DNA from 3 places in the Brevibacillus borstelensis genome. Region 3 is predicted to be linked to each of the others. Evidence: riboswitches for the same ligand, from Rfam matches in the RefSeq annotation. Region 3 holds a riboswitch; each other region holds the start of a gene.
What was found. Region 3 has a riboswitch for S-adenosylmethionine ahead of V5G20_RS11340 (homoserine dehydrogenase). Riboswitches for the same ligand answer to the same signal wherever they lie in the genome.
Positions count from the first base shown of each region.

Region 1 (10,691 bases), 2.7 Mb from region 3:
GTTGATTACCAAGGGCGACGCCAACGACGGAAAGGACACAGCCCCGGTCACGCCAGACCGGTTTATCGGCAAAGTGCAGTACTCCGTTCCGCTCATCGGTTACTTTATCGAGTTTGCCAGATCGGGACTCGGCATGCTGCTGATGCTGGGCTTGCCCGGACTCTACCTGATCGTCAGCCAGGTCTGGAAGCTCTTGCGAATGATCAAGGAAGAGGAAGCGAAAACGGCGGCAAAGCCGCAGCCGTAAATCACCCTCGCGGTGATACCTTGGGGGCTGATAGCAGTTCTTTCTGGTATCAGGCTTCAAGTCATCATAAATATCATGAATGCGTGGGAGGAAGAAAAACATGAGCTTGAAAAAGCAATTTGCGGTAACCTTGGCATCCGTAGGACTTGGCGCGGCACTGATCGGCGGAGGCACCTTCGCATGGTTCAATGCCACAAGCGAAATCAAGGACAATACGTTTGCCGCCGGTAAAATGGAAATCGGCGCAACACCAGCCGAGTCCGTCTTCCAAGTGGAAAACATGAAGCCCGGTGATTGGTTTGAAAGAACATTTGACATCACCAACACAGGGACTATCGACATCAATAAACTGCTGATGAGCGTAGATTACACGGTAGCCGACAAAAACGGCGACAACGGCTCTGATGATCTCGACAATCACCTGAAGGTTTACTGGCTGTCCAGCGCAGATCCGAGCATCCCGATCTCCGAGCGGGTCATCGTCCATCCGCTGAACGGCAAATCGCTGAAGGAATTGAAAGACAGCGGTCAAGTGGATATCAGCAGTTGGGCTACCAAGCTCCTCACGCTGCCGCCTGACACGACAGACCGCATTTACATGGGTATTGAATTCGCAGATGACGGCAATGATCAAAACCGCTTCCAGGAAGACAGCGTAAACCTGACGCTGAAGCTGGAAGGCAAGCAAACAGCCGGCGAGCCGAAATAATTGGTTGGCTGCCGCAAAAAGAAATCCTCACTCAAAGACGAGTGGGGATTTTTTGGCAAGTACTACTGGCCGGGACGGACGACATTTGAAGCGGTGTGGAAACGAATCCAGCCAACCCATGCAGAGACGGCGATAAACAGCCCGGCAAAGCCAAATTCCAGCCAGCTGTCCCCCAGCTTGAACAGGAAGGCGCCGATTACCGGGCCCGCCGCCATCCCTATGTAGCGGACAAAATTGTAGCAGCCGATGGCTGTAGCCCGTTCATTGAGGAAAGCCTCGGACAAAAGCGTCGTATGCAAAGGCATGCCGATCCCCAGCGTCAAAACGTACGCCATGCTGCCGAAAATCAGGGCGGTCAGCGATATGTTGGCCAGCAGCATGAAGAGAACGGTGGCAGCGGCATTCGCGATGGCGGTCATCAACAAAGCGCGCTCAAGCCTGAAGCGCTTCAACAGAAGACGGCTCATTTTGCTGCTTGCAATGAATACGAGCGAAATGCACAGAAACAATACGCCGATCTCATTCGGATCCAGTCCAAAGGAGTGAGTGGCCTGCACAGGCAGGAACACGAGGAAACTGTAATAGGTGAACATTTGCGCAAAAGCGATAAAAATGATCGCTCCTCCCACTGGATGGGTCAAAATAGAGGCAAACGGTCGCCCCTCTTTTTTCGTCGCCAACAAGCCGGACGGCCTGGTTTCCGGGAGCAGCCAGGCGTTGGCGCCAAAAAGAATCAGCGAGCTGACAGCGAGAAACAGAAAAATGACCGGATGTCCGCCAAGTCCCCCCAGCCAGCCGCCCAGCAGCGGCCCAAGCGCCGGGCCCAATCCCAGCATCATTTGATAGGTGCCCATCGCTTCTGCTCTTTTTGCCCCCTCAAACAGGTCCCCGATGACCGTCGCAGCTGCGATCGGAATCGCGGCAAAGCCGATACCCTGGAGCGCCCGGAAGAACAGTAAATAGGCAAGAGAAGGGGCATAAGCGCAGCCGATGGAGGCGGCCACAAACAGGAGCAGGGCAGGAAGCAGGACTCTCCGGCGGCCGAGGCGGTCAACCAGAGGGCCGTACACGAGCTGCATCACGGCAAGCATCAGCGTAAAAACGGAAACGGTCAGATTGATCGCAAAAGCGGAAGCATGGAAGGTTTGCTGCATATCGGTCAAAATCGGCAAGAATAGATTTTGGGCAAAGGTACCGATTAAAATCGTAATCCCCAGCAGGTATAAAATAGTAGACGAGCCAACCGTTTGTTTTTGTATCATGGTTGTTTTCCTCCTTTTTTGTTTCCGTGGAAACAATATGTTCAAAAGTAATGCGACGAAGATCGAATGTCATTCATCGCGTTGTTTTTGATCAGCCAGTTCCAGTGCATCCTGCAGCAAGCGGTGCAAAAAGGCGAGCTCCTCTGCGGTGTACCGCCCCAGAAACGCCTTCCACTCGCTGCTGATGTTTTGATGCTGCTGCTCATGGATGGAGAAAACCGCTTCTCCCTGTCGTGAAAGCCGAAAATAGACTTCCTTTTGATTGCCGTGAAGCTGGTAGCGCGTGATGAGTCCTTTTGTGAGCAGCTTTGCCGTGATTTTGGAAACAGCGCTTTTCGTCACCCCGATTTTTTGAGAGATCGCCGTCACGTTTGCATCGCCGCCGAGACCGATGCATTGAATCACGTGCAGCTCGGTGAGGCTCAAATTTTTGCATGGCGCACAGTCGGGAGCAAGTCGGTTGATTTCATCGAGCAATCGGTCGTGTCTCTGTTTTCTTCGCTCCTCCTGCTTATGAGACAGAACGAGAATTTGCTGGAAGATGCTTTCCTTCACATCCAATGTCGAGCAGCCTCCTCCTCAGTATTGTTTCCAAGGAAACAATACCAATGTACCACAAGCTTCGGTAGCATTGCAAGCAAGCCGACGAAATTGTCGTTCTGACAGAGTCTGTTAACATACGTCGTCTGTTAAAAGTACATCGCTTGTTGTAAGAAAGATTACCCACAGCGTATAGTAGAAAGAATAGATTGGCCAAAACCAGCAGTTGGGGGTGTCTGCTATGTTTCGTGAAGTAGAGGTTGAAGAATGCAATCGCATTGCCGAGCATGTTGAGAGGCTTTCGGAGATTTTGGTAAAGGTTGTCGAGGATGGTGCGTCTGTCGGTTTTCTCCCGCCGATGGAGCAGGCAGAGGCAAGGCGGTACTGGGAGAACGTATTGCAGCCCGGGGTCATTCTGCTTGTGGCCAAAATCAACAATGAGATTGTCGGAAGCGTCCAGTTGCATGCATCCACGAAGCAAAACGGCAGACACAGGGCGGAAATCGCCAAACTGATGGCCCATCCGGATTATCGCCGCAAGGGAATCGGCCGCAGATTGATGCAAGCAGCGGAGGCGAGGGCGAAGCAGGCGGGGCGGACGCTCCTTGTTCTCGACACGAGAGAAGGAGATCCTTCCAACCTGCTCTATGCCTCACTCGGATATAAGGAAGCGGGCCGCATCCCTGACTACGCCAGATCGGCGGATGGGGAATTGCATGCAACTGTTTTTTACTATAAATCTATTTGAGCTCACCTTGGCCCCTCTGCCAAGGAAAAGGAAAAAGGGAAGACCATCGTCCGCGTCATTCGCGACAGAGGGTCGTCCCTTTTGCTATGGCGGGTTCAGGAAAAAGGCTGTTCCCGGCTCGTTAAATGTTCAGCTACACCTTGCTGACCGCTACCGCCGCATGGAGTGCCTGCTCCAGATCAGCGATGATGTCGTCGATGGCTTCCGTACCGACGGAAATGCGGATCATGCCAGGGGTCACACCGGCAGCAAGCTGCTCGGATTTGTTCATTTGCTGATGAGTGGTGCTAGCCGGGTGGATGATGAGCGACTTGGAATCGCCGACGTTTGCCAAATGGGAGAACAGCTTCACCGACTCGATCAGCTTTTTGCCCTCGGCAACACCGCCGCGAATGCCAAAGGTGAGGATTGCTCCCGCTCCTTTCGGCAGGTACTTTTTCGCGAGTTCGTGGTAAGGACTGTCCTCCAGGCCAGGGTAGTTGACCCACTCGACCGCGGGATGCTGCTGAAGATAGCGGGCTACCGCCAATGCGTTTTGGCTGTGGCGTTCAATCCGCAGGTGAAGCGTCTCCAGCCCTTGCAGGAACAAAAAGGAATTGAAAGGAGCCACGGCCGCGCCGATATCGCGCTGGAGCTGCACGCGCGCTTTGATAATGTAGGCAAGCGGTCCGACAGCCTCCGTGTAGACGACGCCGTGGTAGCTCGGGTCCGGTGTGGTCAACCCGGGGAACTTTCCGTTGTTCCAGTCAAACTTGCCGGAATCGACGACGATTCCTCCGATCGCGGTGCCGTGTCCGCCAATAAACTTGGTCGTGGAGTGAACGACAATATCGGCACCGTAGTCAAACGGTCGGCAAAGCAGCGGCGTGGCAAACGTATTGTCTACGATCAGCGGAACTCCGTTTTCGTGGGCGATGGCCGCAATCGCTTCGATATCGGCGACGTCAATTCGCGGATTTCCGATTGTTTCGGTGAAAAGAGCTTTCGTATTTTCGTTGATCTTGGCCCGGAAATTCTCCGGATCGGACGGATCGACGAAATGAACCTTGATCCCCAGTCTGCCCAGTGTATGGGCAAACAGATTGTAGGTGCCGCCGTACAGGTTGCTGGAGGAGACGATCTCGTCACCCGCCTGGGCGATGTTCAGGATGGCGAATGTAATCGCAGCCTGGCCGGACGAAGTGGCAAGTGCCCCGACCCCGCCCTCCAAAAGGGCAACGCGCTGTTCAAATACATCCTGCGTCGGATTCATGATCCGCGTGTAAATGTTGCCTGGCTCCTTGAGGCCAAACAGGTTGGCCGCATGCTCCGTATCGCGGAACACATAGGACGTCGTCTGGTAGATCGGCACTGCTCGCGATCCTGTCACAGGATCGACGGATTGGCCGCCGTGCAGGGCAAGGGTTTCCGGTTTCCACTGTTGCTGGTCTGACATGGGCATCTCTTCCTCTCGTCAAAAGATATAAAGAAAACGAAGCCTTCTCCTGAGAGGGGAAGGCTTCGGACATGCCGGGCGGTTTCATCTCTCAGAATCAGCGATTCTGCAGGATTTGGCACCATGCGTCCTTGCGCAGGTTGCCGGGTTTCATCGGGCCTGTCCCTCCACCACTCTTGATGAAATGTTTGCAATTTTCTTATAGCGCTTATTTGGTATTATAAGGGGACAATTTCGGAAGGTCAATCAAATTTCCGACTAAATGGGTGGTTTTTCTTTGATTTCGAGAGCGCTGCTATCGTATGGTCTTTTCTCTGCATCTGGAGGGTGGGGAGGAGCTGTTTCGGGTGGTGTACGCTCTTGGGCTTTTTGTTTTTCCTCACAGCAACAATAAGGAGGAAAGGAAAGAGCCATGGAAAATGAGTTTGCAGTAGGCTGGGAAACCTTGTCCTTGATCAATGCGGGACTGGCGCAAGGAAAAAATCGGAGCGGAAGCACAGGCCTCCGGCTTTTTTTATTGCTTTGAATATCACTAGCGTTGCATTAATCTTTTCCCATCATTCAAAATACACATAATCTTTGGTATTTGGTTGTCTAGGGAACAAAAAAATCCTTTACACTGGAAAGGTCAGGTAGTTCCTGTCCAAATCCAACGCAAAGGATAGCTCATGGACAAGAATACCCTATTTTCTTCATTTGGTAAATGGGTTGCACCCATCAATATTATGAAACTTCAACAACGAATTGACGAAACGGATCAAGACAAGTACGTGAAGAAGCTGACGACAAAAGCGTATCTTCTCCTATTTTTACATGCCCAACTTCAGCAACGCGAAGGGCTTCGAGCCATTGCTGACGATGTTCTATCAAAGAAATTTCAGCAAGAATTAGGACTGTCATCGATCAGCCCCGCACAGCTTAGTCGAAAAAACAATCGGGTAGAACCTGCTTTGCTTGAAGAAGTTTTTGTCGACCTTGTCCAGCAAATTCAACGCGTTTCTGGAAAAGCCTGCTCTCTTCGAAAACACATAAAGATCATTGATTCCACTACAATTGGATTATGTTTGCAAAAGTATAAGTGGGCAACCTTTCGCGAAACAAAGGCAGGAATCAAAATTCATCTTCGTCTCGTTTTCGCAAGCCAGGAGGATGTCTATCCTGAAAAGATTTCCCTAACTTGTGCCAAATCCAATGACCGCACCCAAATGGAGTCGCTGATTGATGAGATCGGAGCCATGTACGTCTTTGATCGAGGGTACGTGGATTATGAAAAGTTCGATGAGTATACCGATCAGGGCATCTTTTTTGCTTCACGTCTCAAGGATAACGCGGAAACTCGTCATTTGTATACTTTCAAAGTACCACCAGAAAGCTCCGTTTTATCCGACTCCATGATCCTTCTTGGAACGCCACAAAAACGGGTGGATAATGTGTTACGACTGATTGAAACGCATGATTCGAAAGGAAATCGTATTCGAATCATCACCAATCGGTTCGACTTAGAAGCAGAAGAATTGAGCGACATCTACCGTTGGCGCTGGCAAATAGAACTGTTTTTCAAATGGATGAAACAACACGCAAAGATCAAGACGTTCTATGGAACAAGTGAAAATGCGGTCTGGAATCAAGTTTTTCTCGCTCTCATTGCTTACTGCTTGTTGCTTCTTGTAAAGCTGGAAAGAAACAGTCAGCACAGTCTGCTGCAAATCAGTAGATGGCTCAAAGTGTTTCTCTGGCAGACCTTTGAACAATGGATAGGCAGAATGGATTACCAATCCAAACGAACATCCAGAGGGCGACAGAAAAGGAAGTAAGTGTTGTTTGTTGTTGTCGATGTTGTAATAAATGTATAAAACTACCAAATGGATAGTGGCTACCTTTTGCTTGGCTGTTCTCGTTTTTGGTTGTAAAGTTGAAAATGTCATTCAGAATAATTTGACAATAGATGGATTCATTTTTTATGCAACGCTAATGTTTGAATATATTCAGTTGATTTTGGCGAATCCGTTACTGCAAGGTTCCTGTTCGAAGTGGGCGCCCTAGTGATGGATGCTTTTCCTTGCGCATTTTTGCACCGGTCGATGGCTGCGTACGGGCCATAACGAGAGGCAGGTATAGGTATACATATGCACAATATCCTGTGTTGAGGCTAGGGAGTAGCTCCCCTGGCCTATTGGTGTTGTTCTCGTGAAGATGGCCTGCATAGCTCTTGTCTTTTCATGATATCTTCAACCCTAACACGAAGGTCCCTGATAAATTTGTCGTTTTCTTCCTTCTCTTTTTCCAGTTCCTCAGAATAATGCGGTAGCTGAGTTTTGGAGGGGAACATGACTAATTCACCTTTATTCCTCACTTTTTTCCCCTCACGTCGATCAATTATTCCACGCCAATCCCTTACCTGTTCAAAAAAAAAGAGTGAGCAAATTTCCTTGTATTTTACCTAGTAAGTGAAAGCGACAAGATGACCGGTCAAAAAGTCGTTTATCTCTTACAAAAACAAGGAGGACTTTGCATTATGATAGCACTGAACCGCATTCGAGGATTACACATTTATACAGGCGACGGTTATAACGTAACTACAAGTATGCTTAACGCACTCGACGGTCGAAGGCTTAACGTGTATGTTATTCACCTCGGACACCCGGATGATGCAAGCACGAGGTTTGATCGTCTGAAATCTAAATCACATCGAGCGCAAGTCATTTCGAAATCCATTAGCTATTTGGAGGATTTTCTAAGAGTGTGGAAGCGATCAGACATTGCTGGAGAGGAAATGTACATTTCCCTCCCTATGCTTCACAACAATTCATCTACTATCGAGAAGGCGGACGAATTCTATTCTGACTATGTAGATTATATGAAACAAGTGAAAAGTACAATCGTTGATCGGTTGGGACAAACATATTGGGATAAGGATTTTGCAGGTTTTTACTTCAGTACAGAAGCCATTTATCCGATTCAGGAGAAACTTGACAGTTCCAGACCAACCTCAAATCCGATGGTGAAACTGTTGAATGATCTGTCTTATCGTATTCGCAACACTTATGAAAGATACTTTATGTGGTGCCCGTACTATGGCTATGGTGCAAACAGGGAAAATATTGCTCACAATATAGGAGTTATCGCTAATCGCACCAATATTTTTGATGTTATTTGTATTCAACCAGCAACATATTATCACTCGGCTCCTGATAAGAATGTGAACTTGGTTTATAGGAGTGCCCGTAATGATGAAGTCGTGGACGTATATGGAGATCCAGTTGCTGGTGGTAAACGCTCATCCGCTACGGCCTTCATCGGTGTGAACATGGAAGGCGATAGCGATTTCAACAAGAGCAAGAGGGCAATCTTTAATGATTACATTGACACTTTTAGCCCGCTTATCAATGATGTGCCAATCGTGTTTTACGGAAATACGCTTGAAGTTGTGACGGGAACTCCGGGGCTGCTAGATGCAATTGAAGATTTCTACCGATCGTAATAAAAAAGGCGCGAGAAATCGCGCTTTTTACTTTTCCTCTATAAACCTGTCACCTATTTCATGAACATAATCAAAAAAGTATAGATAGACCGCCATAACTTCGTTATTGCTGTTATAGTCCTCTACTTTTATTGGCATACCAGTAGATTTGTCGATATAGGCCATATGGTAAGCAGGGTTACCCTTTGCATTATTATTCGCCTTTAACACTTCCACTTGTTTTCCGTTCAACTCTACAGCCTCGACGGATGTCCAACGCTTATCTTTATAATTGTTAGCTGTTCTTTGAAACAAAGAAGATTCCTCGTTACTGAATCTGGTATCTTTCTTAATATCCCTAGTATCCTCATAGAAGTAAAGATAGTCGTTTCGTTGCGATCCGTTCTTTGGATTAAACCAAGTATCATATACGGCAATGGTAACTCCATCAACTCGTACTACTTTCATATGCTCAATAGTGCCTTGTTTTTGTGCAGCTTGTGCTGGAGCAACCGTTTCAGCAAAAACGGGGGAAATTGATCCTGACCATCCAAGTGTAACGGATAAAGCAACAGGAAGAACGAACGCTAGTTTTTTCAAATGAAACACCCTCCATATCCTTTTTTGTAGCCTCACCTTTTTAGACGCAGGAAAAGGTAAAAAGTTACAAATGAAAAGAATTGTTTTATGTGACAATTCGAATTGTTTACAAACCAATATTCCCCAAAAATATTCTACTAGTGACAGGAAAAAGGTCTCGGTTAATCACATAAAATTTGGTAAAATAGAACGTGTGTTCCTGCTTTTATAAAAATTTATAGAGAGAAGGTGAGCAAAAACCCCCCTTTTTGTACCTAGTAGGTGGGGGGATTCTATGCCAAAACAGACATGGACAAAAGTTCAATTTCTTCAGCAGATCAAACGGACGGCTTGGAAGTTACAATACCAAGCCAAAAAGCAGTATCGGCGGGAAATGTTCCTTGACGATCACAAGGAAGTTCCGTACCACGACTCGATTGATTCCCAGTTATTTGTCGAAGAACTGCTCAACAGCTTACCTGAACGTGAGAGGTTCATCATTCAACGAGTGGTGATTGAAGGGAGAACGGAACGTGAAGTAGCGCAAGAACTCCGTATCTCCCGTTCTCGACTCCACGCCTGCAAAGTACAAGGATTACAAAGACTTCATAAAAAAATTGTCTTTGCCTAAAGGAGGAACGTAATGCTGGAAGATGATGTTTTTTGCAAATTGGTGCATGATGCGCAACGAGGAAATCGGGAAGCGCAGGAAGCCTTACTAAAATACTTACAACCCGAACTAGAAAAAATGACGTGGTTTATACGTATGCCACTCGAAGATAGTCTGCAAAGTTTACATTTAGCAGTTTTGGAACTGATCTCATCATGATCAGAGAAAAGGAGGAGGAAGGATGAATGAAACAACGATCACCATAATTGCTGGACTTGTTGCAGTTTTAGCCATCTGCATTATTTACCGACATGTAAGTTTAACCATTCAAATACGGGACATAGTAAACGTGTCCTTACAAGCTAACAAAGAGCAAGAAAGTCAAAAAAAAGAAGAATCCGAAGTATCCGATCCTTCCCTGGAAAAATAAATAGCAGAAAGAAAATGGCGATTTCTTTCTGCTCACAATTATATCAAATGATAAGGAGGAAATGAACATGGCCACAATCATAACAGTTTTACTTCTTCTGTCAGGAGCTACACTGTTTGGAGTATTGATGAGTCAGCAGCGTTTGTGTAAAGAACTGAAAACCATGAAGAAATGACTAATCCCCCCTTTTTGAACTGTGACCCGCAAGAGGGTCACTTTTTTAAAGTGTCCATCTTACGGGTCACAGTTCAATCTCTATTGACAAAGGGGTTTTTTCAAAAGCTTCGCTATGCTGGATCTTCTTACATAAATTTGTGTCAGTTACGCTAGGGTGCTGAATAAATATCGGTATTATGTCACCTTGTGTTCGAATCTCCATTTTCGGCCGTTTTTTGCCGTTTTCGGCAATTAACGCCCTGGCGATCGATAAGAATTGTCCGCCAGGCGTGAACAAAATGGGTTTTTTGGTCAAAAAAGTGCGATCTCGCTCTAGCTCCGTTTTTCTTCGTTTTTTGTGGCGTAGAAATTGCCAAGCGCTTGGCAATTTGGGCGCTTTTTTTGGAACCGATCGCCACGCTAAACATCGTCATCTGGGACAAGTTGCCTGAGAAAAAAGAGGAGAGCTAGAGGCTTTCCCTTTGTCTGTTACAAACAGCGATCATCTCAGTCGA
Region 1 is NZ_CP144922.1:5,251,156-5,261,846, reverse strand. It holds gene V5G20_RS25255 (signal peptidase I) at 1-247, shown strand, start outside; gene V5G20_RS25250 (TasA family protein) at 348-956, shown strand; gene V5G20_RS25245 (MFS transporter) at 1,019-2,218, opposite strand; gene V5G20_RS25240 (MarR family transcriptional regulator) at 2,288-2,773, opposite strand; gene V5G20_RS25235 (GNAT family N-acetyltransferase) at 3,000-3,506, shown strand; gene V5G20_RS25230 (homocysteine synthase) at 3,640-4,941, opposite strand; SAM riboswitch class I at 5,023-5,127, opposite strand; gene V5G20_RS25225 (IS4 family transposase) at 5,610-6,755, shown strand; gene V5G20_RS25220 (hypothetical protein) at 7,457-8,422, shown strand; gene V5G20_RS25215 (hypothetical protein) at 8,450-9,001, opposite strand; gene V5G20_RS25210 (sigma factor-like helix-turn-helix DNA-binding protein) at 9,276-9,611, shown strand; gene V5G20_RS25205 (hypothetical protein) at 9,624-9,809, shown strand; gene V5G20_RS25200 (hypothetical protein) at 9,832-10,020, shown strand; gene V5G20_RS25195 (class I SAM-dependent methyltransferase) at 10,684-10,691, opposite strand, start outside.
Region 1: linked by a shared signal. The riboswitch ahead of V5G20_RS25230 (homocysteine synthase) and the one ahead of V5G20_RS11340 (homoserine dehydrogenase) in region 3 are both predicted to bind S-adenosylmethionine.

Region 2 (10,691 bases), 1.4 Mb from region 3:
GAGATGCACCGACGACGGAAGCGTTGCGCACAGTGGCTCATCCATCCGTACTGCTGTCCTTTTATGCGGCAGCGCTCGCATCCGGCATTGCTGCTTTCAGCACCGTCTTTGCCCAGCCTGTTCTGCCCGGCCCGTTTGAGGTCGTTCAACGGATGATGCTGGTTGCGCTCCTTTTGCTTGTGCCGGCGATTTTTGCAAGAAGAAGGTACGCGAAGGTTGTACGGGGGGAACCGCTTCAGCGCGGGCTTGTTTACAGGATGGTCAACTTCGTTGCTGCTGGTACGCTAACCGCCGTGGTCGCAATCGCCATCCTTGTATCAAACGTACTGGCGGGAGTGCAAGCCTCCAAGCTGCCGGAAGCATCCGACATGATGAATCACGACCGGATTGACGAAGGGGGCGGCGCGGCTACACGGATGTCTGCAGGCTCCGGGCATCATCGTCATGAGCAGCATGGCGCTCATCATCAAACCGGCACGGGGACAGTTGAAGTAGCAGCTCTGACCGGAGATATTTCCGCTCCTGCCGATGTGAAGTTCGAACTGGTGGCACAGCAAGAGAAGATACCGCTTGCGTCTGGAGCCGTGATCGATGCCTGGACGTATAACGGCGAAATCGCTCCCGAGCTCAGGGTGAAGCATGGCGATATGGTCGAAGTGAAGCTGATCAATAAAGATATCGATAGCGGAGTGACGATTCATTGGCATGGCTATAACGTGCCGAATGCAATGGACGGCGTGCCGGGGATGACGCAAAATGTCGTGAAACCGGGGCAATCGTTTACTTACAAGTTTCGGGCCGAGCAGGAAGGGACGTACTGGTTCCATTCTCATCAGCAAGCGTCGGAGCAAGTGGTGAAAGGGCTTTTCGGCACGCTGATTGTCGAGTCGAAGCAGGACGCGGAAACCTTTGACGAACAGTTTACCGTCATCAACCATCGCTGGACGACCAGCCAAGGGTATAAACATGCCTTTGGAAAAGAAGACGGTTGGCAAACGAAGCAGGTAAAGCCGGGGAAGAAAGTAAAGCTGAGAATCATCAATACGCATAAGCTTTCACAAAAATATCTTCTGCAGGGGACCGATTTCCGAATCACGAGCATTGACGGGATGCGGATTCAAGACCCGCAGCCATTGTCCGATCAAACAGCGTTGCGGCTTGGTTCGGGCGGCAGATACGACGTGACCTTCACGATGCCGGACCGTCCCGTTCTCTTTAAACTCGGCGATTACAAGAACACGAGCAATCCTGGCATCATTTTTTATACCGAAACCCCTCCGGAGGAACCGATCTTCAAGGCGGAATCTGCCGAGTTCGACCCGTCCGATTACGGTAAGCCCGTCACAAATGACGTCACGGCAGCGAAAAAATTCGATCGGGAATTCCAGATGATTCTCGGAAACGAGATGGGATTTTACAACGGCACGTTTCATTTTTTGTGGACGATCAATGGAGAGGTGTATCCCCGGGTGCCGACTTTTGTCGTCAAAGAAGGCGATAGCGTCAAAACGACCTTTGTGAATAAAAGCTTGACCGAGCATCCGATGCACTTGCACGGGCATCATATGACGGTTTTGAAGAAGAACGGCGAGAAGGTGAAGACTCCATGGCTTACCGATACGTTAAACGTGCTGCCCGGCGAATCGTATGAGGTCGCATTTGTCGCGGACAATCCGGGCATGTGGATGGACCACTGCCATAACCTGGATCATGCGGCGACCGGCATGATTTTGCATCTTATGTATGATCATGTGCGGGCTTCTTATGAAGTTGGGACGAGGACTGGGAATTTGCCGGATTAGGCGATTGACTCCATGATGATAATGCCATATAAGGTTAAGAAAGAAAGGAAAGTGATGATATTGCTGTATTTATTTTCTTTCTTTACATTTCTTTTTTTAATAGGAGCATTGAAAAGTTTCTTTAGTTCTATCGAGTCTTTGAATAACTCCAATTTGACAAGTTTTAAAAAAGCAGCAAACACATGTATAGTGTTTGGGATATTATTTGTTCTTTTTCTATTGATCACTATTGCTTTTATATTTATTACATTCCAGTAAGATAGAAAGTAACTATCGTCAGATCTCGTAAATTGATTTTTTTGTCCATTTCTATGAAAGCTGTAACAAATAAACAAAAATCAAATGCACTAAAACCGCATTGACATATCCAAGTAAAATGATAAGATAAAAAAGAATTTAGTGAATGAAATTTAACTTCATAAAACATTCTTATCGAGAGTGGTGGAGGGACTGGCCCGATGAAACCCGGCAACCTTGGTCTGATGGACCTTACGGTGCTAAATCCTGCGGAGTTATTCTGAGAGATAAGAAGGTGGGAACCGTACAAATCGCCCCTCTTCTTTCTGGAGAGGGGCTTTCTGTATGTATAATCCATAGTATTCGTATTTATTTACTTAGTATTACAATTGCACAAAGGAGGAAACAACGTGCTTCATTATGCGGTCAAGCGTGGCTTTCTCATGCTGGTTACGCTGTGGATCATTGTCACGGTGACGTTTGTGATCATGCACCTGATTCCGGGCGACCCGTTCGCGTCTGACGCCAAAATGCTTCCGGAAGAAGTCGTGAAAAACATGCGGGCCCAGTACAACCTGGATGAGCCGATCCCTATGCAGTACCTGCTCTATCTGAAAGGCTTGGTGCAATTTGACCTGGGGCCGTCCATCCAGTCCAAGACAAGGGACGTGAACACGCTGATTGCGGAGGGCTTTCCCGCCTCGGCTGTTCTGGGGCTCCAGGCGTTTCTTGTCGCGCTGGCAGGTGGGATCACAGTCGGAATCGTCGCGGCGCTCTACCAAAACCGGGCGTTGGATTTTCTGTCCATGTTCGCGGCCATCGTCGGGATTTCCGTCCCCAGTTTTATTCTGGCACCGCTGTTGATCAAATACATGGCGGTCAAATGGGAGCTTTTGCCCGTCGCGGCTTGGGGGAGCTGGGAGCATTCGGTTCTTCCGACGCTTGCGCTCGCCATCGGGCCGCTTGCCATTATCGCCCGATTCGTACGAGCCAGCATGCTGGAAGTCTGGCAGCAGGAATACATAAGCACGGCGGAGGCGAAAGGGCTTGGCACCTTTTCCATCGTCGTCAGACACGGGATGCGCAATACCATACTGCCGGTGCTTACCTTTGTCGGTCCGCTGTTTGCCAACCTGATGACCGGAACCTTTGTGGTGGAAAAGATTTTCGCCATTCCGGGGCTTGGCAAATACTTCGTGGAAAGCATTTTTAACCGCGATTATCCGGTCATTTTGGGAATGACTGTTTTTTACAGCTTTGTGCTCATTTTTACTTTGTACATCATCGACCTGCTGTACCGGGTGATTGACCCGCGCATCAGATTGACGAGCGGAGGGAGATAGCGTTATGGCCAATCAGGCAACACAACTGGATTCGCTGTTTCGACCTGTCGACCCAAGCCGGCTTGCCGGGGAAGAGCGGGAACGTCCCAGCCTCGGGTATTGGCAGGAGGTATGGCAGCGGGTATGCCGCAACAAGCTGGCGATACTCGGGTTCTTCCTGCTCGCGGCGGTGGTGGCGCTCTCGATCTTCGGACCGATGCTCGTTCCTCACAGCCCGCATGAGCAGTCGTTGACGCAGGGGAATCTGCCGCCCTCGGGCGAGCACTGGTTTGGAACGGACGATCTGGGCCGGGACATGTGGGCGCGTACCTGGATGGGCGGCCGCATCTCTTTGTTTATCGGTGTGGTGGCGGCGGCCATCGACCTGGTAATCGGTGTGTGCATCGGCGGCATTTCCGGATACATGGCAGGAAGGAGCAGGCTGGGTGACCGAGTGGACAACATCCTGATGCGGCTGGCTGAAATTCTCTACAGCATCCCGTATCTGCTGGTGGTGATCCTGCTGATGGTCGTTCTGGAGCCGGGACTCGCCACGATCATTATTGCGCTTTCGCTGACCGGCTGGGTGGGCATGGCCCGCCTGGTCAGAGGACAGCTCATGCAGATCAAGCGGCAGGAGTTTGTGCTGGCGGCAGAAAAGCTGGGCACCTCCCATGCCAAAATCATCATCAGGCATCTGCTGCCCAATACGATTGGCGTGATCATCGTCAACCTGACCTTTACGATTCCGCATGCGATCTTCGCCGAGTCGTTTCTCAGCTTTCTCGGTCTGGGCGTGCAAGCGCCGACGGCCAGTTGGGGAACGATGGCCAACGACGCGCTGGCGGTTGTGCTGAGCGGGCAGTGGTGGCGGCTGTTTTTTCCGGGATTCATGATTTCGCTTGCCATGTTCGCGTGCAACGCGCTCGGGGACGGTCTGCAGGACGCGCTGGACCCGCGCATCAGGAAATGAGGGGGAGTTCATCGTGAAGCCATTGTTGGAAGTAGACCAGCTGCGCGTCTCCTTTCGCACGTACGGCGGAGAGGTGCAGGCAGTGAGAGGGGTGTCCTTTTCCGTGAGGGAGGGAGAGACGCTGGCCATTGTCGGAGAGAGCGGCTGCGGAAAAAGCGTGACTGCCCGGGCATTGATGGGGATGATTCCGCCCCGATCCGGCCAGGTAAAGAGCGGCAGCATCCGGTTTCGCGGGCGTGAGCTGACCCGGCTGACGAAACAGGAGTGGCAGCAGATTCGCGGCTCGCAGATCGGCATGATCTTTCAGGACCCGATGACCTCGCTGAACCCGACGATGAAAATCGGGACACAGATTGCCGAAGGACTGATCAAGCATCGAAAGCAGACGAAGGCGGAAGCAAAGGAAGAGACGCTGAAGCTGCTGGAGAGGGTGGGCATTCCGGAGGCGGCGAGGCGGTATGAACAATATCCGCACGAGCTGAGCGGAGGCATGCGGCAGCGTGTCGGCATCGCCATGGCGCTGGCCTGCCATCCAGAGCTGATCATCGCCGACGAGCCGACGACGGCGCTCGACGTGACCATTCAGGCGCAGATCCTTCGGCTGATGAAGGAGCTGCAGCAGCAGTTGAACACATCGATCATTTTGATCACCCACGATCTGGGCGTAGTCGCAGAGGTAGCCGACCATGTGGCGGTGATGTACGCGGGCGCAGTGGTGGAGAGCGGCCGGGTGGAAGAGATTTTTGACAACCCGCGCCATCCATACACACAGGGGCTGCTGCAGTCTGTGCCGCGTCTTGCGGCAGGAAAAAAAGAGCGGCTGGTCCCCATCGAAGGGACTCCGCCGGATTTGTTTCGTCCGCCAGCCGGCTGTCCGTTTGCCGCCCGCTGCCGCTTTGCTATGGAAATTTGCCTGGCGCATATGCCGCCAGCCGAATCGTTTTCCGATTCTCATGAGGCGAGCTGCTGGCTGAACGACCCGCGTGCCCCGAAGGCGGAAGCGTGGATTGCAGCAGGGAGGGAGACATATGCTTGACAACATCGTGGAGGTGGAGAATCTCGCCAAATCGTTTGAGATTGGCGGCGGCCAACGGGTCAGGGCTGTTGACCGCGTTTCTTTTGCCATCAGGCGGGGGGAGACGCTCGGTATCGTCGGGGAAAGCGGCTGCGGCAAGTCGACGCTGGGCAGGACGATCGTGGGCCTGTACCCGGCTACTGCGGGGCGCATCCTTTTTCAAGGAAAAGACCTCGCCAGGATGGACAGACACGAAAGGCGGGAAGCAAACCGCCACATGCAGCTAATCTTCCAGGACCCGCAAGCCTCGCTTAATCCGCGGCTCAGGGTGGGCGACATCATCGCCGAAGGAATCGACGCCTACGGATTGGCAAAAGGAAAAGAGCGGGAAGAACGCATCTACCGCCTGCTGGAGCTGGTCGGACTGCACCCCGGCCACGCCAAACGCTTTCCGCATGAATTCAGCGGCGGACAACGGCAGCGCATCGGGATCGCCCGGGCGCTTGCTGTGGAGCCGAGCTTTATCGTGGCGGACGAGTCCATCTCCGCACTGGATGTATCCATTCAGGCGCAAATCGTCAATCTGCTGGCAGATCTGCAGGCAGAGCGGGACATCACCTATTTGTTTATCGCGCATGACCTGGCGATGGTAAAGCACATCAGCGACCGGATCGGCGTGATGTACCTGGGGCAGATGATGGAGCTGGCACCGAGCGAGGAGTTGTTTGCAGCACCGCTGCATCCGTACACGCAGGCTTTGATCTCCGCCATGCCGGTCTCCCATCCTGCCCAGCGCGAAGAGCGGGAGCAGATTGTCCTGACCGGAGAGATGCCGAGCCCGATTCATCCGCCAAGCGGGTGCCCGTTTCGCACCAGATGCCCGGCGGCCCAAGGCGTCTGCGCCGAAGCAGCGCCGGAGTGGAAGGAGGTGAGGCGCGGACACTGGATCGCTTGCCATTTTGTACAGTAGACAGAGGAGAACAAGGAGGAAATCATCGATGAAAAAAGGATTGCTCGCTTTTGCCGCACTGCTGGCGCTCGCCGTGCCTGCGCTCTCCGCATGCGGCAGCGATAAGCCGGCTACGTCTTCCGATCAACAGACGGGGGCAGCCGTCAAACAAGTCATGACCGCCAATCTGCGGGGTGAACCGTACACATTGGACCCGGCATTCGCTTCCGATACCACCTCGTACTGGGTGATCGACCATCTGTACGAAGGACTGTACCGCTACGGCCAAAACGGGGACATCGTGGAAGGCGCAGCCGAAAAGGTGGAAGTCTCCCCGGATGGCAAAACCTACACGTTTACCCTGCGCCCCGAGATGAAATGGTCGAACGGCGATCCGGTAACGGCGCATGACTACGAATACTCCTGGAAGCGTGTGCTGAACCCGCAGACTGCCGCCTATGAACCATCTGCGCTCTACTACATACAAGGCGCGGAGGCGTACAACTCGGGCAAAGGCAGCGTGGATGACGTGCAGATCAAGGCAAAGGATGACCGCACACTCGTCGTCAGACTGAAAGACCCCATCACCTATTTCCCGAAAATCATGATGAGCCGCGCCTATCTGCCGGTGAACAAGAAAGTTGTGGAAGCGGACAAAAACTGGGCAGCGGAAGCGAAAGGCATCGTGACCAACGGCCCGTACACTGTGGAGAGCTGGGACCACAACAGTCAGCTGACCATCGCCAAAAGCCATAGCTACTGGGAAAAAGACAAGGTAACGATGGAGACCGTCCACTTCAAGATGGTGAACGAAGCGACTACCTACTACCAGATGTTCAAAACGGGAGAGCTTGACCTGATCGACTCTTTGCCAATCGACGTGATTGAGCAGGAAAAGGGAAAAGAAGAGTACAAATCGTTCCCGGACTACAGCATTTATACGTACACGTTTAACGTAGAGAAAGAGCCGTTCACCAACGCGAAAATCCGTCAGGCCTTTTCCTACGCAATCGACCGGGACATCCTGACGGCAAACGTGACCATGGGAGGCCAGCTCCCGGCGTACGGCTACACGCCATTCGGGGTGAAAACTCCTGCGGGCAAGGACTTCCGGGAAGAAGTGGCGCCATACTATCAGTTCGATCCGGCCAAGGCGAAGCAGCTTTTGGCGGAAGGCTTGAAGGAAGAAGGCTGGACAGAGCTTCCGCCGATTACGCTGAAATACAGCACGGCGGAAAACCACAAGAAGATCGCCGAAGCGCTGCAGGAAATGTTCAAGAAAAACCTGGGCGTGCAGGTGAAGCTGGAAAATCAGGAGTGGAAAACCTACATCGATACGTTCAAGCAGAAAAACTTCCAGATCGCCCGCATGGGGTGGAACGGCGATTACCTCGATCCGCTCGCGATGCTGGAGCTGTACACGGGGAAAAGCTCCCGCAACTTTACCAACTGGGCCAATCCGAAGTTTGACGAGCTGATCGAAAAAGCGAAGGTCGAACAAAACGAGGAAGCGCGCATGAAGCTTCTGCACGACGCCGAAACCGTGTTGATGCAGGATATGCCGGTCATCCCGATCTATTTCAACAACGAAAACTACCTCAACAGCAAAAAGATCGAAGGTATCCGCTTCAGCGTAACCGGGACACCGGATCTGCGCGGGGCAAAAAGATTGGCTGAGTAACCTCACGGACCCGGAATAAAATCCCTCAGAGGCACTCATAGTAAGAAGGGTGTTTACCGCAGAACAGGAGGGGGACAGACATGTCCAGACCGAACAACAAAAAGCCGAATGATCAGCAGCGGGAGTCGCAGGACTTTTTGGCAAAGCAGGGGGATCGAGTAGAGGGCGAGAGCGAGCTGGTGAAGCGGATGTACACGGAAAACGTGGAGCCGGTCGCTTCCGTCCAGCGAAACGAGATCGAATAAACGAAACCAGCGTGGTCGAAACGTCTGAGGGGCCATGGCATGGCACAGCAAAAAACCGGAGCGATTACGTGCTCCGTTTTTTGCTGTTTATCGCCTCGATACGGCTGTCGCCATTGATGCATAAATATTGAATGCGCTTATTGTTCCAACACCTTTTCAAGCTCGCCGCACCATTTGGTCCAGCCATACTTAGCTCCACCCAGTGCTTGGGCATTTGAGAATCCGGTTTGTTCGAGATGAAGGTTAACCTTTCCGTCCCCTACATCCTGCAGCGTCCAGGTGATCGTATGCTTCTCCTCTCCGCTGCCCCAAGTATAGGACAATCGGTGTGGCGGGTCCACGATAAGCACTTCGCCTTCAACAATTCCATCCCAATATTCGTTCGGTTCCGTACGAAACTGAAAACGGTGTCCTACGACGGGTTTAAAATCATTTTCCATTGCCTGACCGGTGTGGATGTTGACCACCCACTTGGCAAGCTTGCTTGAATCGGTCAAGGCGGTCCAAAGCTTCTCCATCATGTCTTGTACTGAAAATCCAGGGATAAGGTTAAACTCATTCTTCTTCCTCCTCTAATAGTTGGCTCAAGCGCAATATATTCGTACTCCAGAACTTGCTGTAGAAAGCCACCCAATCTTGAATTTCTCTGAGTGGAGAGGCGTTCAGCCTATATCGCGTTTCTCTGCCGACTTTTCGATCAAGTACCAGTCCGGCCTCTTTCAGGACTGTCAAATGCTTGGATACCGCTGTACGGCCCATTTCAAAATGCGTGGTTAACTCATGAAGCGGCATCTCCTCTGCCTCTGCCAACAGACGAATCAATCGGCGCCTGGTTGGATCTGCAATCGCGTCAAACACATCCCGCTGGTTGTTCTCGTTCACAGCTACCCGCTCCAAAAAATATGATTTTATGTAGGAGAAATCTATGGTGTACTAAGGGACAGCCGTTGATTTCACCACCTCCTTACAGTATGCAACTCTTCGGACGCAGTGTCCACGAGGCGATATTTCGTCAGCATGCACTTTTTTCAATCTTTTTTCCTCTGACTGGTTTTCTACTTTCGCAGTTGTTTCCGTACCAATAAGCTTGCTCATTGGTTTTCTTCTTTTAATTGGTTCAAGTCAAACTTATTCAGATTCAAACTTTACAAAATGAATAAATCGTCATTCGGACACCAAATGGTGTCTGTTTTGATAATACGACACCATTTGGTGTCCTGTCAAATAGTATTTTTTGCACCACAGCTTGTTTGAATGAGAGGCTGATAAATGAGCAGAAGAACCAATACAATGTTTGGGTTATTGAAGATAGCAATTGAAAAGAAATCAACGCATTTGATAAAAGGTATGATGGGAAAAAAAGGAGCTGATCTAGGATGACAGTAAAACTTACCCCTTATGTAAATTTGGAAGGGAACGCAAGGGAAGCGATTCAGTTTTATGAACAAGCGATAGGTGCCGAAGTCCTCACCATCATTACTTACGGTGATATGCCGGAAATGCCTGATACTTTTACGGATGAGGTAAAGAATCTTGTGGCACACGCAAAGCTGCGTGTGGGTGAAACGGAACTCATGTTTTCCGATGCTCCAACCGGTTCGTCTATTCCCAAGGGCAAACAGGTAACCATTTGCCTTTCAACGAATGACGTGGAAAAATCAAAACGATTTTTTGAAGCCCTGCAGCAAGGCGGTCAAGTGAATATACCATTTGAAGAAAACTCTTTTAGCCCAGGGTTTGGCGATGTAACTGACAAATTTGGCGTGACCTTTCAAATTTATACGGAAAGCAGATAGAATTAGGAAAGAGAATGCCTTTTTTGCATCAGCAAAAAGGCATTCTCTTTCTTTAAACTACGGTATGATCAGCAAGGAACCCGACAATTCCCGCTCCGTTACTCTTTTAACATTACCGAAGGAGTAGCAGTCCGCACGAAAATCAGCGCATCAAAAGCTTTCGCCGGAACCATCTGCAACGTATACATCTTTTCCATTTTTTCATACAATCCGCTAAAGACTGCTCCGATGGCACTGATGGGCTGCGTTTTATTCAGGTAGGCGGTGAAACTTTCATTATTTTTGGCCTTTGCAAAATCCAGGAATCCATCCTGCATGTTTGTCTGTGCAAACAGTACAGCCAGCCGATCGTTGCCGCTATTTTTTACATGAAACTCCTTTCGCTCATTGGTAAAGGCGTCATTGGCAATAAAGGAGCTTTCGTAAAATTCACTGCCGATGGCGTAATACTGGTCCCCAAAGGCTTTGGCGAGATGGGCCCCCATGCAAGTGGCTGTTCCTGCGGTAGTGGAGGTTTTTTCAATGTGTCCATTATGTCCGGTGATGAACAGTTTTTCGCGACCGTAATATTTCTTTTCGTAGGACAAGACCCACTTCACTTTTTCCGCCATATAGAAATCGCGGGTATTGCTATAGTTGGCATTGGTTCCGCGAAGAGTAGCGTTTTGCTT
Region 2 is NZ_CP144922.1:973,454-984,144, forward strand. It holds gene V5G20_RS04575 (multicopper oxidase family protein) at 1-1,802, shown strand, start outside; SAM riboswitch class I at 2,229-2,333, shown strand; gene V5G20_RS04580 (ABC transporter permease) at 2,450-3,382, shown strand; gene V5G20_RS04585 (ABC transporter permease) at 3,387-4,334, shown strand; gene V5G20_RS04590 (ABC transporter ATP-binding protein) at 4,348-5,370, shown strand; gene V5G20_RS04595 (ABC transporter ATP-binding protein) at 5,363-6,319, shown strand; gene V5G20_RS04600 (peptide ABC transporter substrate-binding protein) at 6,348-7,979, shown strand; gene V5G20_RS04605 (hypothetical protein) at 8,060-8,224, shown strand; partial or broken gene V5G20_RS04610 (SRPBCC family protein) at 8,362-8,783, opposite strand; gene V5G20_RS04615 (ArsR/SmtB family transcription factor) at 8,780-9,106, opposite strand; gene V5G20_RS04620 (VOC family protein) at 9,601-10,020, shown strand; gene V5G20_RS04625 (erythromycin esterase family protein) at 10,119-10,691, opposite strand, start outside.
Region 2: linked by a shared signal. The riboswitch ahead of V5G20_RS04580 (ABC transporter permease) and the one ahead of V5G20_RS11340 (homoserine dehydrogenase) in region 3 are both predicted to bind S-adenosylmethionine.

Region 3 (10,691 bases):
GATCTGCTGTCGCGGAAAAACATGCTGGCACTCATTGTCTTTTCGATCTTGTTCGGCCTTGCGGTAAGTCTTACCGGAGAAAAAGGGAGGAGGGTAGCAGACGGCCTCTCTCTTTTGTCCGAGGTAATGATCAAGCTGATCAAGCTGCTGATGTACTATGCTCCGATTGGGCTGGGTGCCTACTTTGCCACGCTCGTCGGGGTATTCGGGCCGGAGCTGTTAGGTTCGTACGCCCGGGCGATGTCGGTGTACTATCCGATTGCAATTTTGTATTTCTTCCTGTTCTTCACGTTGTATGCGTATATGGCAGCAGGCAGGGGAGGTCCGGGAAAGTTTTGGCGGGCAGCCGTCTCTCCTGCCGTCACTTCGCTTGCGACATCGAGCAGCGTAGCGACCATTCCAGTCAATCTGGAAGCGACGGCCCGGCTCGGTGTGCCAAAGGACATCCGCGAGATCGTCATCCCGCTCGGAGCCACTGCCCATATGGATGGTTCCTGTCTGAGCGCCATTCTGAAAATTTCATTTCTGTTTGGCTTGTTTCAAATGCCGTTTCACGGGTTTGAGACATACGTGACAGCCATTGTCATCGCTGTTCTGAGCGGTGTGGTCATGTCTGGCGTCCCGGGCGGCGGCTTTATCGGGGAAATGCTGATCGTTACGATGTACGGTTTTCCGCCGGAAGCACTGCCGATCGTCGCGATGATCGGAACGCTGGTCGATCCCCCTGCGACGATGGTGAACGCTACCGGGGATACTGCCGCCAGCATGCTCGTTTCTCGCATCCTCGAGGGCAAAGGGTGGATGAACAAAGCATGAATCCCGGAAATTCCATTGAGATCATGAAAAGGTGCATCCCTTTTGCGAAGATGCATGGCTGCGGCAACGACTTTTTGATTATGGACAATCGGCAGGAAGAATGGGAGGGCAAGGAGCTCGGAGCAATCGCCCGTCGGCTGTGCAATCGGGAAACGGCATTGGGAGCTGACGGATGCATGTGGGTGGAGAAGTCCGACGTTGCCGATTTTTCCATGCGTTACTTCAACGCAGATGGCAGCGAAGGGGAAATGTGCGGGAACGGGGCCAGATGTATTGCCCGTTACGCCTTTGAAAAAGGGATTGCGCCTGCAGCGATGCGGTTTGCTGCCAAAGACGGCCTGTATCATTCTCTTGTGGAAGGTCGATGGGTAGACGTGTACTTTCCGGCAATGGACAGGGCTGACTTTTTCCTGAATCGCCGTTATGAAGCCATGGATGGAGCTCGTCAATACCATTTTGCCGTGGTCGGTGTGCCGCATACGGTCTGGTTTGTCGCGGATACAGAAGAGATGAGTGACGAGCAGGTATCAGCCTGGGGAAAAGCGATCCGGTACGATCACTCGATCTTTCCTGACGGCGTCAATGTGAACTTTGTGCAAATAGCTGACGAAAACAAGCTCAAGATCCGGACGTATGAGAGGGGAGTAGAGCGAGAGACGCTCGCCTGCGGCTCGGGTGCGACGGCCAGCGCAATCACGTCGTCGTTGCTCGGTCTGGTCGCGTCGCCGGTAACAGTCTTGACCAGGGGAGGAGAGCTTAGGGTTTCCTTTCGCCTTGAAAACAATCTGGTCAGAGACATCGTTCTCGGAGGACCGACGAGGTGGGTAGCTTCCGGGTACCTCTTGCCGGAAATGTGGATGTAAGAGGAAGAGCGGTTTATAGATCGAGTTGGGATAACGAACAGGCTGTGACGGTTAAAAAGTTGTTAGAATGACAAACAGACTGCGAAGGTGAAACGAAAAGAAGCATGCTTTCCACCAAGCCGCCAAGCTCTGCTCAGGAAAGAATTTTGCAGAGCGCTCCCGGTCGGCTGCCTGAGGAAAACATGCTTCTTGTTTATCAAACGCTATTTGCCTGCCGGTCCAAATGAGCTGTCGCGATAAACCGGCTTGCCTTCAAATAAGGTGAGCAGAACCTTTGTCTCATTGATCTGGGTCGCCGGGATCTCAAACAGATTTTTCTCCAGGACGACCAGGTCGGCCTTTTTGCCGATCTCGATGGAGCCAGTCTCGTTTTCGAGGAAATTGGCATACGCTCCCTCGATCGTAAAGCTGGCGATCATGTCAGCCAGCGTGGCTCTCTCCTCCGGCCAGAGAATGTCGCCGGGATCGGTAGAACCGTGCTCCGCCCGAGTGACGCCGCGCTCGATGCCATCCAGGGGAGAGAACTCCTGCGTCACCGGATAGTCGCTCGAGGAGGCCATGTGTACCCCGGCGGCAATAAAGCTCTTCATCGGGTATTCGCGGTCAGCCCGTTCCTGACCGAGGTACGGTACCTGGATGTCTTCGTAATAGCCCGGTTCTTTAAAGAACCAGAACGGCTGAGGAACTCCGATCACTCCCAGAGCCTTGAAGCGGCTGATATCCTCCGGCTTGACAAGCTGGAGATGGGTGATGAGATGGCGGGAGTCGCGTTTGCCGTTGCTTTTTTGCACCGCTTCCAGTCCGTCCAGCGCAATCGAAGTGGCCGCATCTCCGATGGAGTGAACATGAACCTGAAAGCCTGATTTGTCGATGGCCGCTGCCATTTGCTTGTAGCTGTCCGGCCTCCAGACAAGCTCGCCATGTGAATCAATATGTTCGTAAGGCTCGGACAAATAACCTGTGCTGCCTTCGATTACGCCATCCATAAAGATTTTGACACTGTTTGTCTGGTAGAGCGGTCCTTTGTTTTTCTCCCGTTCCTTAATGAACTCCTGGAGCTGTTCCGGCCCTTTTCCGGGATCAGCCAGGAAGGAATTGCGGAAACGCATGGTCAGCTTGTTGTTTTCCTCGGCTTTTTTGTAGGCGGCCAGAACGTTGGGACCGCCGATCATTGGCTCGTGGGCTGTCGTGACACCGCGTTCTGCTGCCATTTCCTGATAGGCCAGGATGCCATCCATATACTGGTCGACAGTAAATTCGGGAACCACGTCGGCGATCAGATCAACGGCTTTTTCGCGGAGCGTCCCCCATGGTTCGCCCGTGGCGTCATCCCGTTCGATTACGCCGCCCTCGGGATTTTTCGTATCCTTGGTAATGCCGGCGAGCTCGAGTGCTTTTGAATTTGCCCATACAGAGTGAACGTCTTCCGAAGTGAGCACGACGGGAATGTCCGAAATGACATCATCGAGCATTTTTTTGCTCGGCCCTTTGCCCGGGATCAGCGGGTTGCTCCAGCCCATACCGGTAATGACTTTGGCATCGGGATGCTTTTTGGCGAATTCGCGCACGGCCTGCAAATATTCATCCACCGATTGCTTGCCGTACAGATCGACAGAATGAATTTGCTTGACCGTTTCGCTGGCGTGAGTGTGACTGTCGAAGAAGCCGGGCAGCACCATTTTTCCTTTCAAATCGACGACTTCGGTCTTGGGGCCGGCATATTTTTTCGCATCGGCATCGGTTCCGACAAAAAGGATGCGCCCGTCTTTGACCGCGACGGCTTCCGCCCAGTTGCGGTTTTTGTCCACCGTGTAAACGGCTCCATTTTGCAAAATCAGATCGGCCTGCTTGTCCGCAGGCAGAGGTGCAGCATTTGCGCCATAGCTGCCCAGGGAACCGAGCAGCAGCAGGCTTGCCAGAAAACAGGTTGTCCGTTTCACGCGTCATCCACCTTTTTACTCAAGTTTAATTTCCGACCAAATCCGGTCATACTGCTTGGCGGCATCCCCGATGTCCACCATGTATTCCCCTTTTGCCAAGTCCTCCTTCGGCGGATAGACGGCGGGGTCTTCCAAAACGGCCTTGTCGATCAGCTCGTGGGCGGCCAGGTTCGGATTCGCATACGGGTAATGTTTGGAGATTTCGGCGCTGATGTCCGGGCGAAGAATGAAGTTGATGAATGTCTCTGCCGTTTTTTTGTTTGGACTGCCCTTGGGAATGACGAAATTATCCTGCCAAAGCTCCATGCCTTCCTTGGGCAGTACCGTTTTGATCGCCGGATTTTCCTGACGGGCTAGCGAAGCCTCGGCACCGTAGACGATGCCGGCCGCCACCTCGCCGGATACGAGCAGCGTCTTCGGGCTGTCGCTGTCAAAAGCCTTTACGTTGGGCATCAATTGGCTGAGCAGCTCTTTCGATTTTTCCAGTACGGCGGGGTCCGTCTCATTCAGTGACTTGCCCTGCATTTGATTGGCGATGCCGATCATCGAGCGGGCGTCATCGAGTACGACAAGCGATCCCTTCAACTTTGGGTTAAGCAGATCCCGGTAACCGGAAATGGGGATGGAAACCTTGTCCGCATTGACCGCAATCACGACATTTCCCCACATGTACGGCACAGAAAAAGCCCCCTCGGGATCAGAGGAGCGTTTCAAAAACTCCGGACCGACGTTTTTGATGTTGCTGATGCTGGAGTAGTCCAACTTTTCCATCAATTGCTGTTTGCGCATCAAGTCTACCATGTAGTCGCTCGCGACGGCAAGATCATAGCCCGAAGAATTGACAGACAGTTTGGCGAACATTTCCTCGTTCGAGGAGTAGGTGCTGATATTCACCTTTACGCCGTACTCTTTTTCAAATGCCTCCAGAACACTTGGCGGGATGTACTCCGACCAGATAAAGAGGTTGAGCGATTTGGACAATCCTGCCTGGCTGTCTCCGCCCGCTTTGGCAGCTTCATTTCCCGACGAGGGAGCGCCATTCCCCTGGACCTGCTGACCCGGCTGGACAGAGCTGCTTCCGCAACCAGTCAATCCGGTCAACAGAACCAGAGCAGCGACTAAGATGAGCATGAACAGGCTTGTCCGCTTTTTCTCCATCATGAGAGGTTTCACCTTCGTTTCATGTAGGATTGATGAATCGGAAGAAACGTACCGATCTGTATTTAACAAAGATCGGGACAGCGGCAACAGCTGCCAATCCCGATCTTTTTCTATATCTCAAGTTACGTACTACGATATTTGCCTGAGAGGGGCAGTCTTCTCAATCACATCCCAAGTCATGCCGCGAGCCTTTAACCGCTCTAAAAAGGGGAGCGGGTCGATCAGCTCGGGCGGAATGCAGCCGGTCGTGGTCAACAATCCTTCAGCGATCATGTCGACAGCGACGACCGGCGGGATGCCTGTCTGCCAGATCGTTGCTTGAAATTCCGTCTTGTAGTAAACCTCATCGTGATTGGCGATCGTGTAGACGTAAACTTCTTTTCGCTTGTTGTTCTTCTTGCCTTTGACGAGTGCGCCGACGGAGGAGTATCCGTGGATTTTTCCGGCGAGATCGGCCGGTTTCGGCATGGTCGTCACGACTACATCGCGCGGCGCTACCTTGACGCCTTTGACCTCGATCTCTTCGTCGCTGTCCAGTCCCAGATAGCTCAGCACCTTGAGGGTATTCACAAAGTCGGGATGGAGGGCGTACTTGAAGTCCACGTATTTGCACCCTTTTGCGCGGCCAATCGTCTCGCCAAGAGTGGTCGCTTCTTCGTGCTCCACGTTGTAGCAGTCCAGCCAGCCGATCGGCTCGGGGAATTCGAACTCCTCTTTGTTGGCAAAGGGAGTAGGCAAGTATTGTTCACCCTTGTCAGCCGTCCAGAAGTTCGGTTTGGCCAAACACTCCTGAATGGCTGTCTGCGGACTGAAGAAGGAGCAGAAGCCGTCGTAGTCGACGACGGAATTGTCGCCGTCGCGAATCAAAATCTCATCGACTTCGTCCAACTGATCCACAGCGTACCGCGCCGCGATGTTGGAGAAGCCGGGGTCGCACCCAAGCCCCATGATTCCGAGAATGCCTGCCGCTTTGAATTTATCGGTCCAGGCTAGCTGCTTGCGGAGCCATTGCGGGCCGCTTGAAGCCGTGTCGATATAATGGGTTTTCGTGTTCAGGCACGCTTTCATCACTTCAAAGTTGTTTTCCGGCAAGCCGATATGCAGCAGTACGTCAATGTCAGTCAAAATAGATTGGACGCTCGATACATCGCGTGCGTCGACACGTTTTACCTGGATTTCCACATCCGTCTCCCGGCGCAGCTCGGCAGCCAGCTCTTCAGCCGGGCCGATCGATATATCTGCCAGCACCAGTTTTTGCAAATACTTCGATTTCACGATTTCACACGCGCTTACTTGTCCTACACCGCCAACTCCTAAAATAGCGACTCGCATAGAGTCCTCCTTCCATTTTTGGAAAACGTTCTATCTTCGCATTCGAAACAGCCATTTCTGCAAATGCAGATCGATCGTAGCAGGAAATACCGCGACTTGTGTCGCAACATCGATTGGTTCACGCGGACGAAGTCTCATCCAAACACCCTCCTTCTGCACACGGGCAGATCATAGTAGAAACCGAAGCTAAGTGGGACGATCGTGGATCAAAACAGGCAGCAGCCTACTCAAAAAAAGCACCTCCTTCCTGCTGAAAAAGTCAGAGTGGAGCGTCTTTTATTCATGTATATTCGACGCACCCGACGTCCCATGCGAATGGAAAGAGGGAATTATACTCTGACTTTTCTGAAAATATATGCAAGAATGATACCAAATGACCGGCTGCTTCCTGTGCAGTATGAAGGAGCATCGGCAGTACCATTATTCTCACTATTGAGAAAGCAAAAACCAAAACAAAGTGCTGGAAATGTCTGTTGGTGCGCCATCACCTGCATGAGAACACCTTATTAAAAATGAGAAACCTTTCTTTTCAAAAATGAAAGGAATCGTCCGAAGATGAAATGTCGGAAATATCTGGTTGACGGCTCAAACCGAATTCCTTACAATGTTGCCAACAGGAAAATACTGTTCTTATCCAGAGAGGCGGAGGGACTGGCCCGATGAAGCCCGGCAACCGTCACGCAGTTTGTGACAAGGTGCCAATTCCTGCAGGACTGATGACAGTCTTGACAGATAAGAAGCGGGAGTACGTCCATTCCGGATGCCAACCTTCTTCTTAACGGGAGAAGGTTTTTTATTTGTATGATCAAATGTTTTTGAGTTATCGCAACTTCATAACTTCTTTCTTATCCAGAGAGGTGGAGGGACTGGCCCGATGAAGCCCGGCAACCGTCACGCAGTTTGTGGCAAGGTGCCAATTCCTGCAAGACAGCAGCAGTATGTCTTGGCAGATGAGAAGGAGGCCCCCTGTAGCTCGCGAGCCTTCTTCTTAAACGGAAGAAGGCCTTTTTTATGTTTGAAATGAGAAAAAGAGGTGGAGTACATGAGTGCAAGTGTGGTAAAAGTAGGATTGCTTGGCGTAGGGACGGTGGGGGGCGGCGTCTTGAAAACGATCCGCTCTCAGCAGCAAAAGCTGTCGGACAGGTTGGGCAGACGTGTCGAGGTGGTCAAGGCGCTGGTCCGCAATGCGGAAAAGCAGCGGTCTGTACCGATTGAGAACAATCTGATCACGACCCGGTTTGAAGAAGTGCTGGCGTCAGACGTGGACATCGTCGTCGAGGTGATGGGCGGCGTCGAGCCGACATACGGCTATGTCCGTGCACTGATTGAAAAGGGCTGTCACATCGTCACCGCGAACAAGGAGCTGCTTGCCAAGCACGGAACGGAGCTGGTGCGGCTAGCCAATCGGCACGGCGTTCAGCTCGCGTACGAGGCCAGCGTAGCCGGAGGGATTCCGATTCTCGGCGTGCTGCGCCAGTTTCTCCGGACTAATGACATCGTATCGGTCAGCGGCATTTTAAACGGGACGACGAATTACATCCTGACGCGGATGGAACAGGAAAAGCTTCCCTACGCCGAAGTGCTGAAGCAGGCGCAGGAGCTGGGCTACGCCGAAGCGGACCCCGCCTCGGACGTAGAGGGCTGGGATGCCTTGTACAAAACGTACATCCTCGCCCAGCTCGTATTTGGTGAATCGCTACCGCTGCATGCAGCCGAGAGGCAGGGGATTGAAAAGCTGCACCTCGGACAGATCGGCCTCGCCCGCGAATTGGGGTACCGGATCAAGCTGCTGGCCAAGGCTTCCAAGGCCGGGGGCGGTCTACAGCTTTCCGTCCGTCCAACGCTTCTGCCGCTGGATCACCCACTCGCGCAGGTGCAGGATGCCTACAACGCCGTGCAGGTGTCGGGCAATATCGTCGGCGACCTTTTGTTCATGGGCAAAGGGGCAGGCGAGCTTCCGACAGCAAGCGCTGTGGTGGAGGATCTGGCCTATTTGCTGACCCAGCGCTTCACTCCTCAGCCGGTCTGGCAGGAAAGCGAGCCGGCAGGCAATCGGGAAGCCGGGGAGAAGCGGTGCTTTTGCTATCTGGAAAGTAAAGCGTTGCGGGGAACGCCTGATCAAGTCACGCATTTTTTGGATCGGGCAGGAGTTCTCGTGGAAAAACAGCGAATACAATATGACTGGGCGAGCGTCTTGCGCATCGGCATGATTGCCAGCGGTTTTGCAGAGGAGCACAAGAAGGCGCTGCACCGCGATTTCGGCATCAGGGCGGAAGTGTTTCCCGTGTTGTGAGCGGAGACGGCCCAATGCTTCGGGATATAGACCGCATCCGGTTTCACCCCTAATAGAGGAGAAAAAGGGTGCCCGTATCCCGCGGTAGAAGGAGGAAGCTCATGGATAAAAAGTATGTGCTCGCAATCGATCAGGGGACGACCAGTTCCCGGGCCATCTTGTTCGACAAGCAAGGAAGCATCGTCGGGATGGCCCAGAAAGAATTTCCCCAGCTCTTTCCCCAGCCAGGATGGGTAGAGCACAATGCCCTGGACATCTGGTCATCGGTCGTCGGCGTAATCGGCGAGGTTTTGGCCAGCCACAATGTTTCGGCACAGGAAGTGGCAGCCATCGGGATCACCAATCAACGCGAGACGACCGTGGTGTGGAACAAGCATACCGGAGTGCCCATCTATCACGCAATTGTCTGGCAGTCGAGACAGACAGCGGGAATTTGCGAAGAGCTCAAAAGCAAGGGATACGACCCATTGTTTCGGGATACGACCGGTCTGCTGATCGATGCTTACTTTTCGGGCACAAAAGTAAAATGGATTCTCGACCATGTGGAAGGCGCCCGCGCTTTGGCGGAGCAGGGCGACCTCCTGTTCGGAACGATTGACACGTGGCTGATCTGGAAGCTGTCCGGCGGCCGGGCGCATGTGACCGACTATACCAACGCGTCGCGCACACTCATGTACAATATTTTTGATTTGAAGTGGGACGATGAGCTGCTGGCTCTGCTCGATGTCCCGCGTGCGATGCTGCCTGAGGTGAGAAGCAGCTCGGAGGTGTATGCGGTAACCGACAAGGATTTGTTCTTTGGCGTCGAGGTTCCGATCTCGGGGGCTGCAGGAGACCAGCAGGCCGCTTTGTTCGGGCAAGCCTGCTTCGAGCGGGGCATGGCCAAAAATACATACGGCACCGGCTGTTTTTTGCTGATGAACACCGGAGAACAAGCCGTTCGCTCCGAGCATGGCTTGCTGACGACGATCGCCTGGGGCCTTGGCGGAAAAGTGGAGTACGCGCTGGAAGGGAGCATTTTTGTCGCAGGCTCTGCAATCCAATGGCTGCGGGATGGCCTGCGCATGCTCAAAACCTCGGCAGACAGCGAACGCTACGCAACGGCCGTGTCATCCACCGAAGGCGTCTATGTCGTCCCGGCTTTTGTGGGCTTGGGCACTCCTTACTGGAACAGCGAGGTCCGCGGCGCGATTTTTGGACTGACCCGGGGAACCAAAAAAGAGCATTTCATCCGGGCCACACTGGAGTCGCTGGCGTACCAAACCAGAGACGTGGTGGCAGCCATGGAAGCAGATGCCGGCATTCCGCTGAGCAAGCTTCGCGTAGACGGCGGTGCCGTAGCGAATCAGTTCCTGATGCAATTTCAAAGCGATATTCTCGGTGTCACCGTCGAGCGTCCGCGCGTACATGAAACGACGGCGCTCGGTGCCGCCTATTTGGCCGGGTTGGGCATCGGTTTTTGGAAAAGCAAAGAGGAGATTTCGCACAATTGGCAGGTTGAGCGCTCATTCGAGGCGAGACTGGAAGAGACGGAGCGCAGCAGGCTATATGCCGGTTGGCAAAAGGCTGTCCGGGCTGCGGCAGCATTTGTGTAAGCATTTTCATTGACAGTTATTGAAAACTATGGTTATACTTTAGAAAAGTTGATCGTGCAGCACGAAAACATACGGAAATACGGTTAGGCGGAGAAAACGGAGAAAACCCTTACCCGTAAACACATTCCTTTTAAGGGGAGGAGTGTGTTTATATACGTAAGGGTTTTCTTTTTATTCATTATCGTCAAACCTATTCGATCAACAGAAAAATGAACACGAATAGAAAGAGGGGTCTGACAAATGGTGAAAAAGTGGCTGAATGTCGTAGCGACCGCGGCGTTGTTGTCGACGGTGGCAGTAGCAGGGTGTTCCTCGGGGGATACGGGCTCATCCAGTACGGGCCAAGGAGAAGCTGGCGGGGGTTCGGGTGCCGCAAAAGAACTGGGTCAAATTGCACTCTACTCGCCTGAGACACCTGATATGACCAAAGAAATTGGTCAGAATTTTGAAAAGGCTTTCAAGGGCTCGACCGTTAACATTCAGTACGCCGGCACCAACGTTCTGGTGAACAAGATGATTGCCGAAAAGGACAATCCGATGGGGGATGTCTGGTATGGCGGAGGCGGTTTCCTGCCGTTTGAGTCGGCGAAGGACAAGGATATTATTACGGCCTATACGCCTGAAGCGATCAAGGATTGGCCGGAAGTGCGCGACGGGATCAAAATCCGCGACAAGGATTGGAAATGGATCG
Region 3 is NZ_CP144922.1:2,423,028-2,433,718, forward strand. It holds gene V5G20_RS11315 (dicarboxylate/amino acid:cation symporter) at 1-816, shown strand, start outside; gene dapF (diaminopimelate epimerase) at 813-1,679, shown strand; gene V5G20_RS11325 (amidohydrolase) at 1,883-3,619, opposite strand; gene V5G20_RS11330 (polyamine ABC transporter substrate-binding protein) at 3,635-4,780, opposite strand; gene V5G20_RS11335 (saccharopine dehydrogenase family protein) at 4,910-6,112, opposite strand; SAM riboswitch class I at 6,740-6,851, shown strand; SAM riboswitch class I at 6,955-7,069, shown strand; gene V5G20_RS11340 (homoserine dehydrogenase) at 7,155-8,405, shown strand; gene glpK (glycerol kinase GlpK) at 8,507-10,000, shown strand; gene V5G20_RS11350 (extracellular solute-binding protein) at 10,241-10,691, shown strand, end outside.